3 regions of the Comamonas sp. E6 genome follow, and region 1 is predicted to be linked to each of the others. Evidence: riboswitches for the same ligand, from Rfam matches in the RefSeq annotation. Region 1 holds a riboswitch; each other region holds the start of a gene.

Region 1 (4,861 bases):
CGCGTGCGATGGAGTCGGGCATCACATCGCGAATCAAGGCGTCCAGCGAGGGCTTGCCGATGGCGGCCAGCATTTTTTGCTGCTCATCGGCGTCCGGGCCTATATGACGGGGGATGAATTCGTGGCTGTTTTCCAGCGCTTCCAGGGAAGCGACGGGGGCGGGAGGCGACATCAGCATGGGAGGGACCTATTCTCAAATACTGTGACTGACGGTTTGCATGCCAGGCATGCGTGAATGCCGTATGCCTGAAGGCATGCGGCCGGTGCTTCAAGCAGCGCTGGCTTGTTCCAGCGCGGTGTTCATCAGAGCTAGGCGTTCGCTTTCCTGGTCGGCATATTCCCAATCGGGATATTTGCTGCGTGCCACGGTGTTCAGCCATTGCTGGCAGGCCAGGGCAAGCAGGGCCTGCTTGTGCAGATCGGCATCGATGCTGCCTGTGATCTTGAGCTGACCAAAGGCGGTGGCCACGTGTGCGCGGCAGACCGAGCGCAGATAGCTCTGGTTCATGTCGTCGCTGGCCAGCCATCGGGCCTTGGCCGCATCGTCATGAGCCAGCATGTCCTTGGGCACGGGCAGATCCCAGTCGCTCAGTTGTTGGTGCAGAAAGCGCAGGGCCTTGGCGTTGCCGCCTGTTTGCTCCTGGTACCACTCTTGAAGAGCGGCCAGTGTGTCGCTGCCGTCATCGCTGCCGAAGGGGCTGAAGTCGTCACCGCCGTCGTAATAGAAGTCCTGGGCTGCGATGCGCGCAAAGGTCGGGTGGCTGGTCTCGCGGGCGAGACCGACGTCCGGATCGTCAAAATACAGAATGGTGCTCATGGCTGCATGCAAAAACGGCCTTCGCAATGCGAGGGCCGTTGATACGCTTAGTTGTCCTTGGCGAAGTCGTTGTAGGCGGTCTCTTCCATCAGAGCTTCGAGCTCGCCCACATTGCTCATCTTGACCTTGAAAAACCAGCCTGCGGCCAGTGGGTCGCTGTTGGCGAGCGACGGGTCATCGCGCAGGGCTTCGTTGACTTCGACGATCTCGCCGGTCACGGGCATGTAGACATCGGCAGCGGCCTTGACGGATTCGACCACGCCAGCCACATCGCCGGCCTTGAAGGTGGAGCCCACGGCAGGCAGGTCCACAAACACCACATCGCCCAGCGCATCCTGTGCGTGTACGGTGATGCCGACGATGGCGGCATTGGTGTCAGCGGCGTTGATCCATTCGTGTTCTTTGGAATACTTGATGCTCATGGAAAGCTCCAGATGGGGGATTCAGGGGAATCGGGTGTTGTTTGAGAAAGGTCCAGCTCGCACTTTAGCGGTGTTCTGGCCGCTGTTTGGCAAACTGGCCCGTCTCATGCGCGGCGGCAGACCTAGCCGCGGTAGTAGCGGGTGGGAACGAAGGGCGTGGCGACCACCTTCATGGGCACGGGCTTGCCGCGCACCATGGCGAAGATTTCCGTATCGATGGCGGCGTAGTCGGGCTCGACATAGGCCAGCGCCACGGGCTGGTTGAGCGTGGGGCTGAGCAGGCCGCTGGTGATGTGGCCGATATGCTGTCCGTCCATGTTCTCCAGCACGGCGGGCTCGCGCACGGGAATGCGTTCCAGCGCAATCAGGCCCACGCGCTTGCGGCGCAGAGACTGAGGGTTCTGCAATTGCTCCAGCACGATGGCCGCACCAGGAAAACCGCCTTCGCGCTCGCCGCCGGTGCGGCGTACTTTCTGCATGGCCCAGTTCAGCGCAGCTTCCACCGGGGTGGTGCTGGTGTCTATGTCGTTGCCGTACAGGCAAAGTCCGGCTTCTAGGCGCAGCGAGTTGCGCGCGCCCAGACCGATGGGGGCTACCTCGGGCTGTGCCAGCAGAGCTTCGGCAAAGGCTTCGGCAGCTTCGCCGGGCAGGGAGATTTCAAAGCCGTCCTCGCCCGTATAGCCGCTGCGCGTGATGTAGAGCGCATGGCCTTGCCAGTCGAAGTAATTGCCGGTCATGAAGACCAGTTGCGTCACACCGGGAATCAGACGCGAGAGGGCAGTGACGGCTTGCGGGCCTTGCAGGGCCAGCAGGGCGTGCTCGGGCAGTGGGACGACCTCGCCGCGGCTGGCGATGCGGTTCTGGATATGAGCGATATCGGCCTCTTTGCAGGCACCGTTGACGATGAGGAACAGATCATCGCCGCGGTTGACGAACATCAGGTCGTCGAGAATTCCGCCTTGTTCATCGAGCAGCAGGCCGTAACGCTGTTTGTGCAGGCCCAGGTCCATGACATCGACGGGCATCAGCGATTCGAGCGCGGCGGCGGCATCGGGGCCGCGCAACAGCAACTGGCCCATGTGCGAGACATCGAACAGGCCGGCGGCCTTGCGCGTGTGCAGATGCTCGGCCATCAGGCCTTGAGGGTATTGCACGGGCATTGAGTAGCCGGCAAACGGCACCATGCGGGCACCCAGTTTCTGGTGCAGTGCAAACAGCGGTGTGGAACGCAGATCGGAAGAGGTGTCAGCAGCAGTCACAGGCAAGCGCTCCGGTGGTCAAACCAAAATGAGTGGCCATGCATGGCGGGGCCATGCGTGGCGGGCTTGCCCTGCTGTCCGCTTTACCTGAGAGATTCACTGCATGCATTGCATCGGGCAGTTTGCTCCTTCGGTGGATGCCGGCGCACATACGAAATGACGGCCTGCATCTCTCTCCAGCAAGGGACGCTGCAGGTTTGCATACCTTGCAGCGCTTGTCAGTCCTTTTGCCTGAGCGTTTTGACACCGGGTTGGGGTCTGCGCCTTCGGCGGTGCGAGGCAGCTTCAAGCTGCAGGCACTCTCTCCTGACCTTGGCGATTCTAGCGGTGGGCAAGGGGCTTGCACCACCGAATCGGATGGATTCTGGGGTTTTCGAGCACAGATCGCTGGAATTGAGCTTGCGGTCTCACTGCGGTTCTGTGTTCATGGCGGGTGTTCGAGGAATATCGATCTCCTGGCGCGGAAACACCAGTTGGTAGGGCTGCTCGAAGCAGGACGTCACGGGCTGGCCCTGGCGCATGCCGGGCTTGAACTTCCAGCGTTCGAGCGAGCGCAGTATGGACTTCACGATGCGGGGATCGGCATCGGCAGGCTGGTAGGCCACACGGCCGAGCTGACCCTGAGCCGTGACTTCCAGGCGGAAGACCACCGTGGTCTCCAGCCCGTTCGGAAACCAGTGGGCGCTGATGAAAGGCGTGGTGTGGCGGCGTGGCTGCGGTTGCCGATCGAGCTGGGCGGGGGGTGTGCAGTCAGCATTGATCCAGGCAGGCCAATTTACGGTTTGGCCTCCGGAAGCCGAGGCGGAGTCAGCCTGGGGCTGGGGAGTGATGTCGGCCACCTTAGGCGCCATGGCTGGGTTGCCGGCGCAGGCACTGAGCAGCAGAGCTCCCAAGACGGCCGCGTATGCAGCAAGACAGCGTGAGTGGCGTGAAGTATCCATGGCGGCATTCTCGGTCATCCCCAGTCGATTTCGGCAGACCTGGTGGAGTCGGTCGTTCAGCCAGGGCCGGGCTGCCTTGCTCCAGAGCTTGTCCTGCAGGGGCAAACATCATGTCCGGCAGGGACTAAACAGAATTTTCCCCATGGATAGGATTATGACGTTCGTCAAAAAATGTTTATTCAAGGAGAGAAAATGCCCGAAAAAGCCACGAATGAATTCTGGAAATATCTGAAGCCGATTCCTGAATGTTTTCAGCCAGATGCGCAGCCAGAGGTTTATATTAAGAACGCTCCAACGGAGGATGAGCGTTATTATGTTCCATTCTCTGAAACCGTTTCCTCCCGTCCCCTCTGGATTTCTCCATCACAAAACAAATGGTGCGATATTCTGATGGCGAAGGAGGCCGGTCTGGTGAACCGCCATTACCATCCGCACGAAGTGTTTGCCTACACGATTTCGGGGAAGTGGGGCTATCTGGAACATGACTGGACAGCCCGCGCCGGTGATTTCGTCTACGAGACCCCCGGAGAAGGCCATACCCTGGTGGCCTATGAACATGAGCAGCCCATGCGTGCGTTCTTTATCGTCAAGGGACCGCTGATCTGGCTCGATGATGACGGAAAGCCTGACGGATATTTCGATGTTCACAGTTACATAGAACTATGCCGAAAGCATTATGAAAAAATCGGCATAGGTGCAGATTATGTGGACACGCTGTTTCGGTAGTTATCCGAAGCTGGATTGAAAATCCATCAATGAAAGGCGGTATTTCCTGAAGAATGAAATAGCCCGCCAAATACGGAATGGAGAGAGACATGAAAAATCAAGATGAAAATCTAAAAAGCGGGTGGGTGAGCTATGAAAACAAGCTGCTGATCATTCTGTTTTTTACTTTCGGGATTGTTTTTTTTGACCGGCTGGCATTGTCGTTTTTATTTCCCTTTGTCTCCAAGGAGCTGGATCTGAACAATGCCCAGCTGGGCATGCTGTCGTCCATTCTGGCATTGGCATGGGCGGCTTCTGGTGCATTCTTCGGGGCCTATACAGACCGCAAGGGCGGACGCAAAACGGTGCTGATTCTTTCGGTGCTGATGTTCTCTCTTTGCTCGGCCCTGTCGGGTCTGGTGGGCGGTTTTGTCGGCCTGCTGTTGTTGCGAGCGCTGATGGGCCTTGCCGAAGGGCCGGTGCTGCCGCTGTCGCAGACACTGATGGTCGAAGCCTCCACGCCAAGCCGTCGCGGCCTCAACATGGGCTTGCTGCAGGGATCGTCTGCGGGCTTGCTGGGCGCCGTGATCGCACCGCCGGTGATTGTTGCGTTGGCCGTGGCCTATGGCTGGCGCACGGCGTTCTACCTGACCTGTGTTCCCGGGCTGATTGCCGCCGCGCTCATCTGGCTTCATGTGAAAAACACAGATGGCGGGC
Region 2 (4,861 bases), on a different contig from region 1:
CGGGCTGATCTGCGGCGCCTGTTTTGCGCTGGCCACGGTGGGCTTTCGCGGTGGCGCGGTCGAGATCGCAACACTGGGCGTGAGCTCGCCCTGGTTGTCGGGGGCCTGGGGCGTGCTGATCGCGCAGACCATGCAGTCCGTCGTCATGAGCGCCTGGATTGCCAGAACCCATGAACAGGGCCTGCGCCCCATCTTCAAGGCCTGGCGCATCTCGCTGCTGGCCGGCAGCATGGGCGCTGCGGCCTCGCTGGCCTGGTTCACCGCCTATGCCATGCAGGGGGCAGCCGCCGTGCGCACCCTGGGCATGGTGGAGGTGGTGTTCAGCTATATCGTCTCGCGCAAGGTGTTCAGCGAGAAGCTCTCATTGACAGAAAAGCTGGGCATGGCGCTGATGATGCTGGGCCTGGTGCTGATCTGTCTGCAGCTCTGATTTCAAGAGCTTCCTGCGCTTGCCTAGTCTCATTTTCAAAGCTAAAAGTCTTTGAAATGAACTATGAAAAAGCGCAAGAAGCTTCTGAATCAATAGCGTGCCGCCGCGGCTGTCGCGGTCTCAGCTGGCTACAGCCAGGGCATCGACAGCGCGGCTGTGCTGAGCCTCAGGCGGCTTGCTGCTGCGCTTGCGCCAGGCTTTGGCGCTGCTCGGGCTTGACCGCGTAGAGCCGGTAGCCGATCGTCAGCAGCGCAAACCACAGGGGCGCGATATATAGCGCCACGCGGGTGCTGGCATCCAGCGACAGGCAGACCAGCACCACGGCCAGAAAAGCCAGCACAAACCAGTTGGTGAACGGCGCGCCGGGCATGCGGTAGGCCACGGCTGCGGCATGACCCAGCCTGACGGCGCGGCGATAGCGCAGATGGGAGAAGACGATGATGCCCCAGGTCCAGACGGCGCCTATGGTGGCAATGCTGGTCACGTAGATGAAGGCTTCCTCGGGCACCAGATAGTTCAGCACCACGCCAAGCAGCATGAATGCCGCCGACAGCACAATGCCGGCCGCAGGCACATGGCGCGCATTGACCCGGCCCAGGCGGGCGGGCGCCTGTTTGAATTGCGCCAGCGTATAGAGCATGCGGCCCGTGCTGAAGATGCCGCTGTTGCACGAAGAGGCTGCGGCGGTGATGACCACGAAGTTGATGATGCCGGCAGCGGCGGGAATGCCCAGCTTGTCGAAGACATGGACGAAGGGGCTCATGTCGGGGCTGAGTTCGTTCCAGGGCACCAGCGACATGATGACGATCAGGGCGCCGATATAGAAGATCAGAATGCGGTAGACGATGCTGTTGGTGGCACGGGGCAGCACTTTCTCGGGCGACTCGGCTTCACCGGCTGTCACGCCTATCAATTCCACGCCGGTATAGGCAAAGCAGGCTATCTGCAAGGTGAAGACCACGCCCACCATGCCCACGGGTGCAAAGCCTCCATGCGACCATAGGTTGGTGAAGCTTGCCGTCTGGCCCAGCGGTCCCCAGCCCGTGGTGATGATGGCCACACCCAGCACCAGCGTGGCAACAATGGTCACGACCTTGATCAGCGCGAACCAGAATTCCAGCTCGCCGAAGACCTTGACCGCGATCAGATTCACGCCCAGCAGCACGGCCAGGGTGGCGAGCGCCGGGAATGGCGGGAAACCAGTAATGGGTGTAGATGCCTATGGCAGTGAGCTCCGCCATGCCCGTCACCACCCAGGTGAACCAGTAGGTCCAGCCGGTGACGAATCCGGCCCAGGGGCTGACATAGGTTTCGGCATAGGTGGCAAAAGAGCCGGCCACCGGGCGGTGCACCAGCAACTCGCCCAGTGCCCGCATGATGAAGAAGATGGCCAGCCCCGCGATGGCGTAGCTGACCAGCAGCAGCGGACCAGCCTTGTGGATTGCCTTGGCCGAGCCCAGGAACAGGCCCACGCCAATGGCGCCGCCCAGGGCGATCAGCTGGATGTGCCGGTCCTTGAGGCCGCGCTCCAGCTCCCCTGTCTGCTGCAGCGACTCCCCGGCTGCGCTTGGATGATTTCGACTCATGTTGTATGTCTCCGTTTTGCCATTCACACGGCAACAGCTGCCCCTCACGGGGCGCTGCGGCTGCCGTGTCTGGCTTGTTGATGAGGTTTTCAGGTCGTGGTCAGGCGCTGGCGGTGCTCAGCGTGGCCGGTCGGGGCTGTCTGCTGGCGCTGCCCATGGACTGCAGCACGAGGTCGCCGACCATGTCGGCGGTGACGGCCGACAAGGTCCAGCCCAGATGGCCGTGGCCGGTGTTGTAGAACACGCAGGGCTTGTTGCCAGGGCCCACGCGCGGCAGCATGTCCGGCATCATGGGGCGCAGGCCCGCCCAGGGCACGACGCTGCGCGTGCTGACGCCCGGGAAGCACTGCTGAACCCATTCGATGAGTGGACGGATGCGGTCGGCTCGGATGTCCTTGTTGTAGCCGTTGAATTCGGCCGTACCGGCAACGCGGAAGCGATCGTTGCCGAGGCGGCTGGTGACCAGCTTGGTCTCGTCGTCCAGCAGACTCACCACGGGGGCTGCGGCGCGGCTGGCTTCGTCCGGCAGATTGACCGTGATGGAATAGCCCTTGACCGGATAGATGTTGACGCTGTCGCCGAGCTGGGCAGCCAGGGCGCGGCTTGCCGTGCCTGCGCAGACCACCATGGCGTCGAAAGTCGAGGTCTCGGTTTCCAGGCCCTGGCGCACGGTCACGCTGGCCTGCTTGCCGTTGCTGTTCACCGACATGATTTCCTGGCCGTAGCGGCATTGCACGCCCAGTCGTTCGCAGGCGGCAGCCAGGCCGCTGGTGAACTTGTGGATGTCGCCCGTGGAGTCGCTCTCGGTGAAGTAGCCGCCATAGAAGGTTCCGGACAGGGTCGGCTCTATGGCGCGCATCTCCTGCGGTGTCACGGCGCGGCGCTCCAGACCGCCTTTGGCCAGCAACCGGGAAACCTTGCCCGCATGTTCAAAGCCTGCTCGGTCGCGGTAGATATGCAAGATGCCTTTTCGCTTCAGATCGAAGTCAATGCCTTCGCTGGACGCCCAGTCAAACAGGTGCTCGCGTGCCGCAATCGCCAGCCTGGCGGTTTCCACGGTGTTTTTCTCGTAATGGGGGATGGCAGCGAGAAACTGGCAGAACCAGGAAATCTTGTGCCAGCTGGGCCTGGGATTGAGCAGCAGCGGAGCATCGCTCTTGAGCATCCACTTGAGGCCCTTGACGATGGTGGACCAATGGGTCCAGACCTCGGCGTTCGAGGCCGAGAGCTGGCCGCCATTGGCGAACGAGGTTTCCATGGCGGCATAGCGCTGCTTCTCGAACAGGGTGACGGCAAATCCGCGGCGTGCGAGGGCGTAGGCGGTGGTCACGCCCGTGATGCCACCGCCGATGACGGCGATTGTCTTCATGATTCAGATTCCAGACACGTCAAGGGTGGAGCCCGTGCGCAACATGCGCAGCGGACGCCCCCTCTGTTCTGGACCTGAGAGATTCACGAGGCAGGGCCTTGCGGCGCTGCTCGCTTGCTCCTTCGGTATGCCCGGCGGACGATGACGTCCGGACATTCTTCAGAGTGTGTGAAAGCGATGCCGATCCTTTGGCCTGAGAGTTTCCGGGGCGGTTGCTCCTTCGGCGCTGCATGCGCCAAGTTTGCGCTGCAGTCTCTCTCGGCATCACCGGGCTGAGAGCCTGTGGGCAAATGTAGGAAGAACGGCGGTGCCTGGATATACGGGTTTTCTAGACTTCTGCGCCAGGGCCCAGCCATGGCTACTCATGTCGGGTTCACGCTATTTGATAGCGCTTGTCGCTTATCCTTCAATGAAATATTGATTGTTTGTCTATGAAAATGAATTTATTAAAGCGCAGTGTGCTTCTAAATTCATAGCGATAGACGCTGTCAAGTGCCACCGAGCAGCCCCAGAGTCAGCCCCTGCATTGGCATGGCGGGGCATGGTCGGCGGTGGATTTGGGCAAAATATCGTCTTTGCCTGTCAATTGGCCCGGCGATATCACCGCTTTGCCATTGAAGCGCCCGACTGGGGTGGCTGCCGATTCAGGATGCAACTGGCCTATCCGCCATGGCGTTCTGCTGTCATGGCTTCGTTCCTTTGTCCTTGTTGCCCGCGATCGTCATGGTCGCCTTTTTGCGTTGCCTGCCGCAGCGCCTGCGGGATGGTTGGGTGTTTTGTCCGGATGGGCGCAAACCATTACAACAAGACATTTATGTCCCAACCCAACTCAAGCCAGCAGCTCGCGCCGACTGGTGATGGTGACGATAACCAGCCCCGCTTGCACCGGGTGCTCAAGCAGCGCCACCTGAGCATGATTGCCATTGGCGGCGCCATCGGAACGGGCCTGTTCGTGGCCTCAGGCTCGGCCATCGCCCAGATCGGCCCTGGTGGTGCCGTGCTCACCTATCTGCTCATAGGCATCATGGTGTACTACATCATGACCAGCCTGGGCGAGCTGGCCGCCTTCATGCCTGTGGCCGGCTCTTTCTCTACCTATGCCTCGCGCTATGTGGATCGAGGCTTCGGCTTTGCGCTGGGCTGGAACTTCTGGTTCAGCTGGGCTGTGGTGGTGGCGGTGGACCTGGTGGCCTCGCAACTGGTCATGGCCTACTGGTTTCCCGATGTGCCCGGCATCGTCTGGAGCGGCCTGTTCCTGCTGCTGATGGTGGGGCTGAACGCGTTTTCCGCGCGCGGCTTTGCCGAGGCCGAGTACTGGTTCGCGCTGATCAAGGTGCTGGCCGTGGTGGCCTTTCTGATCACCGGCGTGCTGATTCTGTTCGGCATCATCAGCAACGGCCATGTACCCGGCTTCGAGAACTGGACCACGGGCGATGCGCCATTCGTCGGTAATTTCGCGACCTTTGTGGGCGTGGC
Region 3 (4,861 bases), on a different contig from region 1:
AGGCCGCCAAAAACAAAGACCGAGCGCCAGCCGTAATGTGTCAGCAGCCAAGCGGCCATGAGTCCACCCAGAGTGGCACCGATCGGATAGCCGGTGGCTTGCAACGCGATCGCAGTGCTGCGCCACTTTTGGGACGAGAACTCGGAAGTGATGACCCCCACGCTTGCCAGCATGCCGCCGATGCCGACGCCGGTGATGGCCCGCAGGGCAGCCAGCTCGATATAGCTTCGGGCCATGGCTGACATCAGCATTCCAGCCGAAACCACGACGAGGCACAGCACAATGACAGGCTGCCGACCGCGTCTATCGGCCACGGGGGCGACAAACAGCGAGCCAATGGCCATACCAATCAGCCCGGCACTGAACAACACGCCCAGCTGAGCGCCATTGAGCTTCCATTCAGCCGCAACTGATGATGCAGTAAAAGCCATCACGAGCACATCGAAGCCATCAAGCATGATGAGCAAAATGCAGATGCTTACGGCCAGCCATTGAAACGAGGTCATGGCACCTTCGTCCATGGTCTTGCGAATGTCTTTCATACAGGTCCTTATCAGGAACAGGTTGTCTCCGGAGCTTCGTTATGTCTGCAGCCGTCACGCCGCAGTAACCAGCTTTCTAGTTAGAGCGCCACTGTCTAACTTGCTAAAACAGCGTGGTGAGGCTCGACTGAAAAGTATCTCTATCAGAGTCTGTCAACGCCAATGCACACATTGCGGCAAGCTATGCGTTTTAATGATGACTTTTCTCGCCAACGCAGAAGATCTGACGAGAGATAGTGGGACAGCCTAATGAATCCCCGGGCATGGTCCATTGCTTGTCTTTCACATAAACATGGGGCGTAGGCATACCAAGACCCTGGGAACAGCGCCGCAGGCGTAGGTCTGCCACCGAGAAAGCGGACCTGGTTCGTCAAACCTATGAGCCTGGGATGAGCGTGTCACTCGTGGCTCACCAAGAAGGTGTATCGGCAAGCTTGCTCTTTACCTCGCGAAAGCTTGAGCATGAAGGGCCTCCGACACCAACGCCCTAATGAGTGCTGCCGCTCACACCACCAACTGGAAGCAGTACAACGCAGCACTCAAGGCTCGCGGCTCCTTGACCATCTGGCTGGACAAGACCATGTCTTGGCTTGCCGCTGACAGCGGCAAACGCGGGCACAGCCCGCAGTTCTCGGATGCAGCGATTCAGTTCTGCCTGACCATCAAGAACCTCTTTGGATTAGTCTTGCGGCAGACCACAGGCTTTGTTCAGTCACTACTGGCGCTGTCTGGATTGCTGTGGCCAATTCCCGACTTCAGTACATTGTGTCGCCGCCAACGCCGTCTGGATGTGCAAGTGGCATACCGCTCTAGCGCAGCCGGCCTGCACCGACTGGTTGACTCCACAGGCATCAAGTTCCTTGGCGAAGGCGAGTGGAAGTGCAAAAAGCATCGCCGCCAATGGCGCAAGCTGCACATCGGTATTGATGCGCAAACGCTGCAGTGTTGCCGCAGTTGCGGAGCAAGTTCCTGCCGAGGAGCCGCTGCTGACAGTGACAGGCGATGGGGCTTATGACACGCAGTCCGTGCATGCGGCGGTCATTCAGCGCAATGCCACGCCCATCATTCCCCCCAAGAAAGAATGCCAAGGTGCGCAAAGGCGATGGCTTTGCGCACCGCAACGCAGCTATCGCCGCATGCAGACGATTGGGGTGAAGTATCTGGAAACGCTGGAGCGGTTACCACCGGCGCAGCCCGGTAAAGACCAAGATGAACTGCATCAAACGCCTGGTTGAACGAGCAATGTCACGCACGTTCGAGCGCCAAGTTAACGAACTGCACATTCGAGCCTCCATCCTCAATCGGTTTACTGAACCGGTCTGCCCGCAGACGGTGGCTGTGGCCTAGCCACACCTGGGGTTGGGAAATCTGGCCTGGGGGTGATATATGCAACAACGCCCTTTCGATATCGCGCATATGAGTTTTTATGGCGGGCGGCTTCACGGACGAAAACGCGGGCTTGCGCGAGCCATGGCGGATTCAGACCGCCCTTCCGCACCCCGAGCTGGCAGCCGCAGAAACACACCAATACAGGTATTAACCCGAATAAAGTCGCTGAAACTAGCTAGAATCGCGCCCATCCTGCGGGAGAGCGGAGCCTTTCGAGGGTTCCCGCCGAAGGCGCAAACTCCCATAATCGCTCAGGCAATAAGTACCGCAGGTGGGTCTGACAGGACCCGGATATCGCCAACTGGAGAGCAGCCCGCAACCACAAGCTGCAGGGCTCACCGAAGGGGCAAGCATGTCCACCGCGAAGGTGCTCATGCGCAACTCTCAGGTAAAAGGACAGCGGGAGAGGCAAGCCGGACATTCCCGCCGATGTGAGTGGCTGGTCTATTTTCAAGTGCCTTCATGCTTCCTTCCGTCTCTTTGCTGGACTCGTTCCAGGCCTCCAACTTCACCGTCATGCTGGTCATCTATCTGGTGGCCATTACCGCCGAAGCCATGTCCGGCGCACTCGCCGCAGGCCGGCGCAATATGGATATCTTCGGCGTCGTCGTCATCGCCTTTGTCACTGCCCTGGGAGGCGGCACCATCCGCGACATGGTACTGGGCCACTACCCCATCGGCTGGACCCAGCACCCTGAATATGTGTATCTGGTCATCAGCTTCGGTCTGCTGACCACCGTGATTGCACGCCATATGCACAGGCTCAAGCAGGTGTTTTTGCTGCTGGACGCCATGGGACTGATCGCCTTTTCGCTGATCGGCTGCAATACCGCGCTGGAGCTGGGCTACCCAACCATCGTCATCATCATGGCCGGCATGATTACCGGCATCAGCGGCGGCATCTTGCGCGATGTGCTCTGCAACCAGGTCCCCGTGGTGTTCCGCCGCGAGCTGTATGCCAGCGTGTCGCTGTCCGTATGCCTGATGTTCCTGGGCCTGCGCTATCTGGATGTCAGCCCCAATATCAGCACCATCGTGTGTTTTGCCGGCGGTCTGGCCTTCCGTCTGGCCGCCATTCGTTTCAAATGGCGCCTGCCGGTTTTTTCGTACCAGCAGCGCTGGGAGTGATAGAGACTCCCCCCTCTCTTGCTACGCAGGAGGGGGACGCAGCCATCGCTGCGGGGCGGCCCTTGCTTGGCTGCTCTGACCTAGACTGCGCCATGCATTACCCATGTAGTTTCACTTTCCATGTCTGAACCGATCACATGGATGCCGGATGGCACCCCCTACAACACCCGATTTGGTGATCGCTATCACAGCGAGCTGGGCGGCCTTGACCAGGCCCGCCAGGTTTTTCTCGGTGGCTGCGATCTTCCAGCTGCCTGGGCCGATGCAGCGCAGTGGCGCATTCTGGAAACCGGCTTTGGCTTCGGTCTGAATTTCCTGGTCACCTGGGCGGCATGGAAAGCCGACCCCAGACGCCCGCGCATTCTGCATTTTGTCTCGGTGGAGGCCTACCCTGTCTCGCGCGAGGATCTGCTCGCGTTTTTACCGGCCGATGGGGAACTGCGCCCGCTTGGCGAACAACTGGCCGAGCAATGGTGGGGACTGCTGCCCGGCGTGCATCGCCTTTCCTTTGATGACGGCCAGGTGCTGCTGACGCTCCATATAGGCGATGCCAGGACCATGCTGCGCAAGCAGCAGATGACGGCTGACAGCGTATATCTGGATGGCTTCTCTCCTCAACTCAACCCCGAGATGTGGGATGAAGATGCCATGAAGAACATCGCCCGCCATTGCCGCCGTGGCACGCAGCTTGCCACTTGGTGCGTGGCCGGCCATGTGCGCCAAGCGCTCAAGGCTCAGGGTTTTGACGTCAAGAAGCGCGTTGGCGTGCCGCCCAAGCGCCATAACCTGCATGCAGCCTACAACCCGGCCTGGGAGCCGCGCCATCGCCCTGACGGCCTGCCTGCGCCCGTGGGCCAGGCCGGCCGCTGCCTGGTGCTGGGTGCTGGCCTGGCTGGTGCCGCCGCTGCCGCCAGCCTGGCAAGACGCGGCTGGGAAGTGACGGTGCTGGATGCGGCGGCCGAGCCTGCGGCAGGAGCTTCAGGCCTGCCAGCCGGCTTGTTTTGCCCGCATATTTCGCCCGATGACAGTGTTCTGTCGCACCTGTCCAGAAGCGGCGTACGCACAACGCTACAAAATCTGCAGCAACTGAGCCAAGCGCAAAAGTTGCATCCAGCCCAGGACTGGGCCCATGGCGGCGTGCTGGAGCATGACCTGAACGAGCCCTCTCATCTGCCCAGGTCATGGCTGCAACCCGGCAGCGAGACATTCCCCTGGGGTCAGCACTGGAGTACGCCTGCGCTGCCGGCTCAGCTGGCTGCGGCAAAGCTGCCTGCAGACAGCCACGCCGTCTGGCATGAGCAGGCTGGCTGGGTACGCCCCGCACAACTGGTGCGCGCGCTGCTGCAAGCCCCCGGGATTCATTGGCAGGGCCATGCCCGAGCTTCACGGCTGGTGCACGATGAAGTGCGCAACATCTGGCAAGTGCTGGATGCCCGGGGCCAGACCCTGGCCCAAGCCCCCATGCTGGTGCTGGCCCTGGGCCCGGACACCAAGCCCTTGTTGCAAGCCAGCGGCCTGGCAGCAGGGGAGTGGGAGCTGCAAGCCATACGCGGCCAGGTCAGCGTGGCCGAGCATGATGCCGGGACGCTGGCGGCCATGCCGCCCTTCCCCGTCAACGGTCATGGCAACCTGGTGCCGGACTTTCCCTCGGCCAACCAGGCCGGCGCACACCAGTGGATCATGGGATCGACCTTCGAGCGCGATGTGACCGAGCTGCCGCCCACCGCTGCCGACCAGCAGGCCGCCCATGCCAGCAATGGCGAAAAACTGGGCGCTTTGCTGCCCGGGTGCAGGCAGACGCT

The links. A riboswitch is a leader RNA that binds a small molecule or an ion and turns the genes downstream of it on or off. The one in region 1 is predicted to bind glycine.
Region 2: it holds a riboswitch for glycine, as region 1 does, so the genes downstream of both, CSE6_RS03535 (D-amino acid dehydrogenase) here and gcvT (glycine cleavage system aminomethyltransferase GcvT) in region 1, are expected to answer to the same signal.
Region 3: it holds a riboswitch for glycine, as region 1 does, so the genes downstream of both, CSE6_RS00995 (trimeric intracellular cation channel family protein) here and gcvT (glycine cleavage system aminomethyltransferase GcvT) in region 1, are expected to answer to the same signal.

Annotation. Positions count from the first base shown of each region.
Region 1 covers NZ_BBXH01000008.1:163,175-168,035, forward strand. Annotated here, with positions in the region: gene gcvP (aminomethyl-transferring glycine dehydrogenase) at 1-178, opposite strand, end outside; gene CSE6_RS07430 (MolR family transcriptional regulator) at 269-817, opposite strand; gene gcvH (glycine cleavage system protein GcvH) at 865-1,239, opposite strand; gene gcvT (glycine cleavage system aminomethyltransferase GcvT) at 1,362-2,498, opposite strand; glycine riboswitch at 2,563-2,688, opposite strand; glycine riboswitch at 2,708-2,817, opposite strand; gene CSE6_RS07445 (energy transducer TonB) at 2,906-3,439, opposite strand; gene CSE6_RS07450 (2,4'-dihydroxyacetophenone dioxygenase family protein) at 3,632-4,165, shown strand; gene CSE6_RS07455 (MFS transporter) at 4,255-4,861, shown strand, end outside.
Region 2 covers NZ_BBXH01000006.1:54,115-58,975, forward strand. Annotated here, with positions in the region: gene CSE6_RS03525 (DMT family transporter) at 1-430, shown strand, start outside; partial or broken gene CSE6_RS03530 (amino acid permease) at 597-2,016, opposite strand; gene CSE6_RS03535 (D-amino acid dehydrogenase) at 2,117-3,385, opposite strand; glycine riboswitch at 3,557-3,656, opposite strand; gene CSE6_RS03540 (amino acid permease) at 4,200-4,861, shown strand, end outside.
Region 3 covers NZ_BBXH01000004.1:12,004-16,864, reverse strand. Annotated here, with positions in the region: gene CSE6_RS01010 (MFS transporter) at 1-542, opposite strand, end outside; partial or broken gene CSE6_RS01005 (transposase) at 848-1,021, shown strand; partial or broken gene CSE6_RS01000 (IS5 family transposase) at 1,033-1,889, shown strand; glycine riboswitch at 2,117-2,209, shown strand; glycine riboswitch at 2,223-2,341, shown strand; gene CSE6_RS00995 (trimeric intracellular cation channel family protein) at 2,394-3,059, shown strand; gene mnmC (FAD-dependent 5-carboxymethylaminomethyl-2-thiouridine(34) oxidoreductase MnmC) at 3,201-4,861, shown strand, end outside.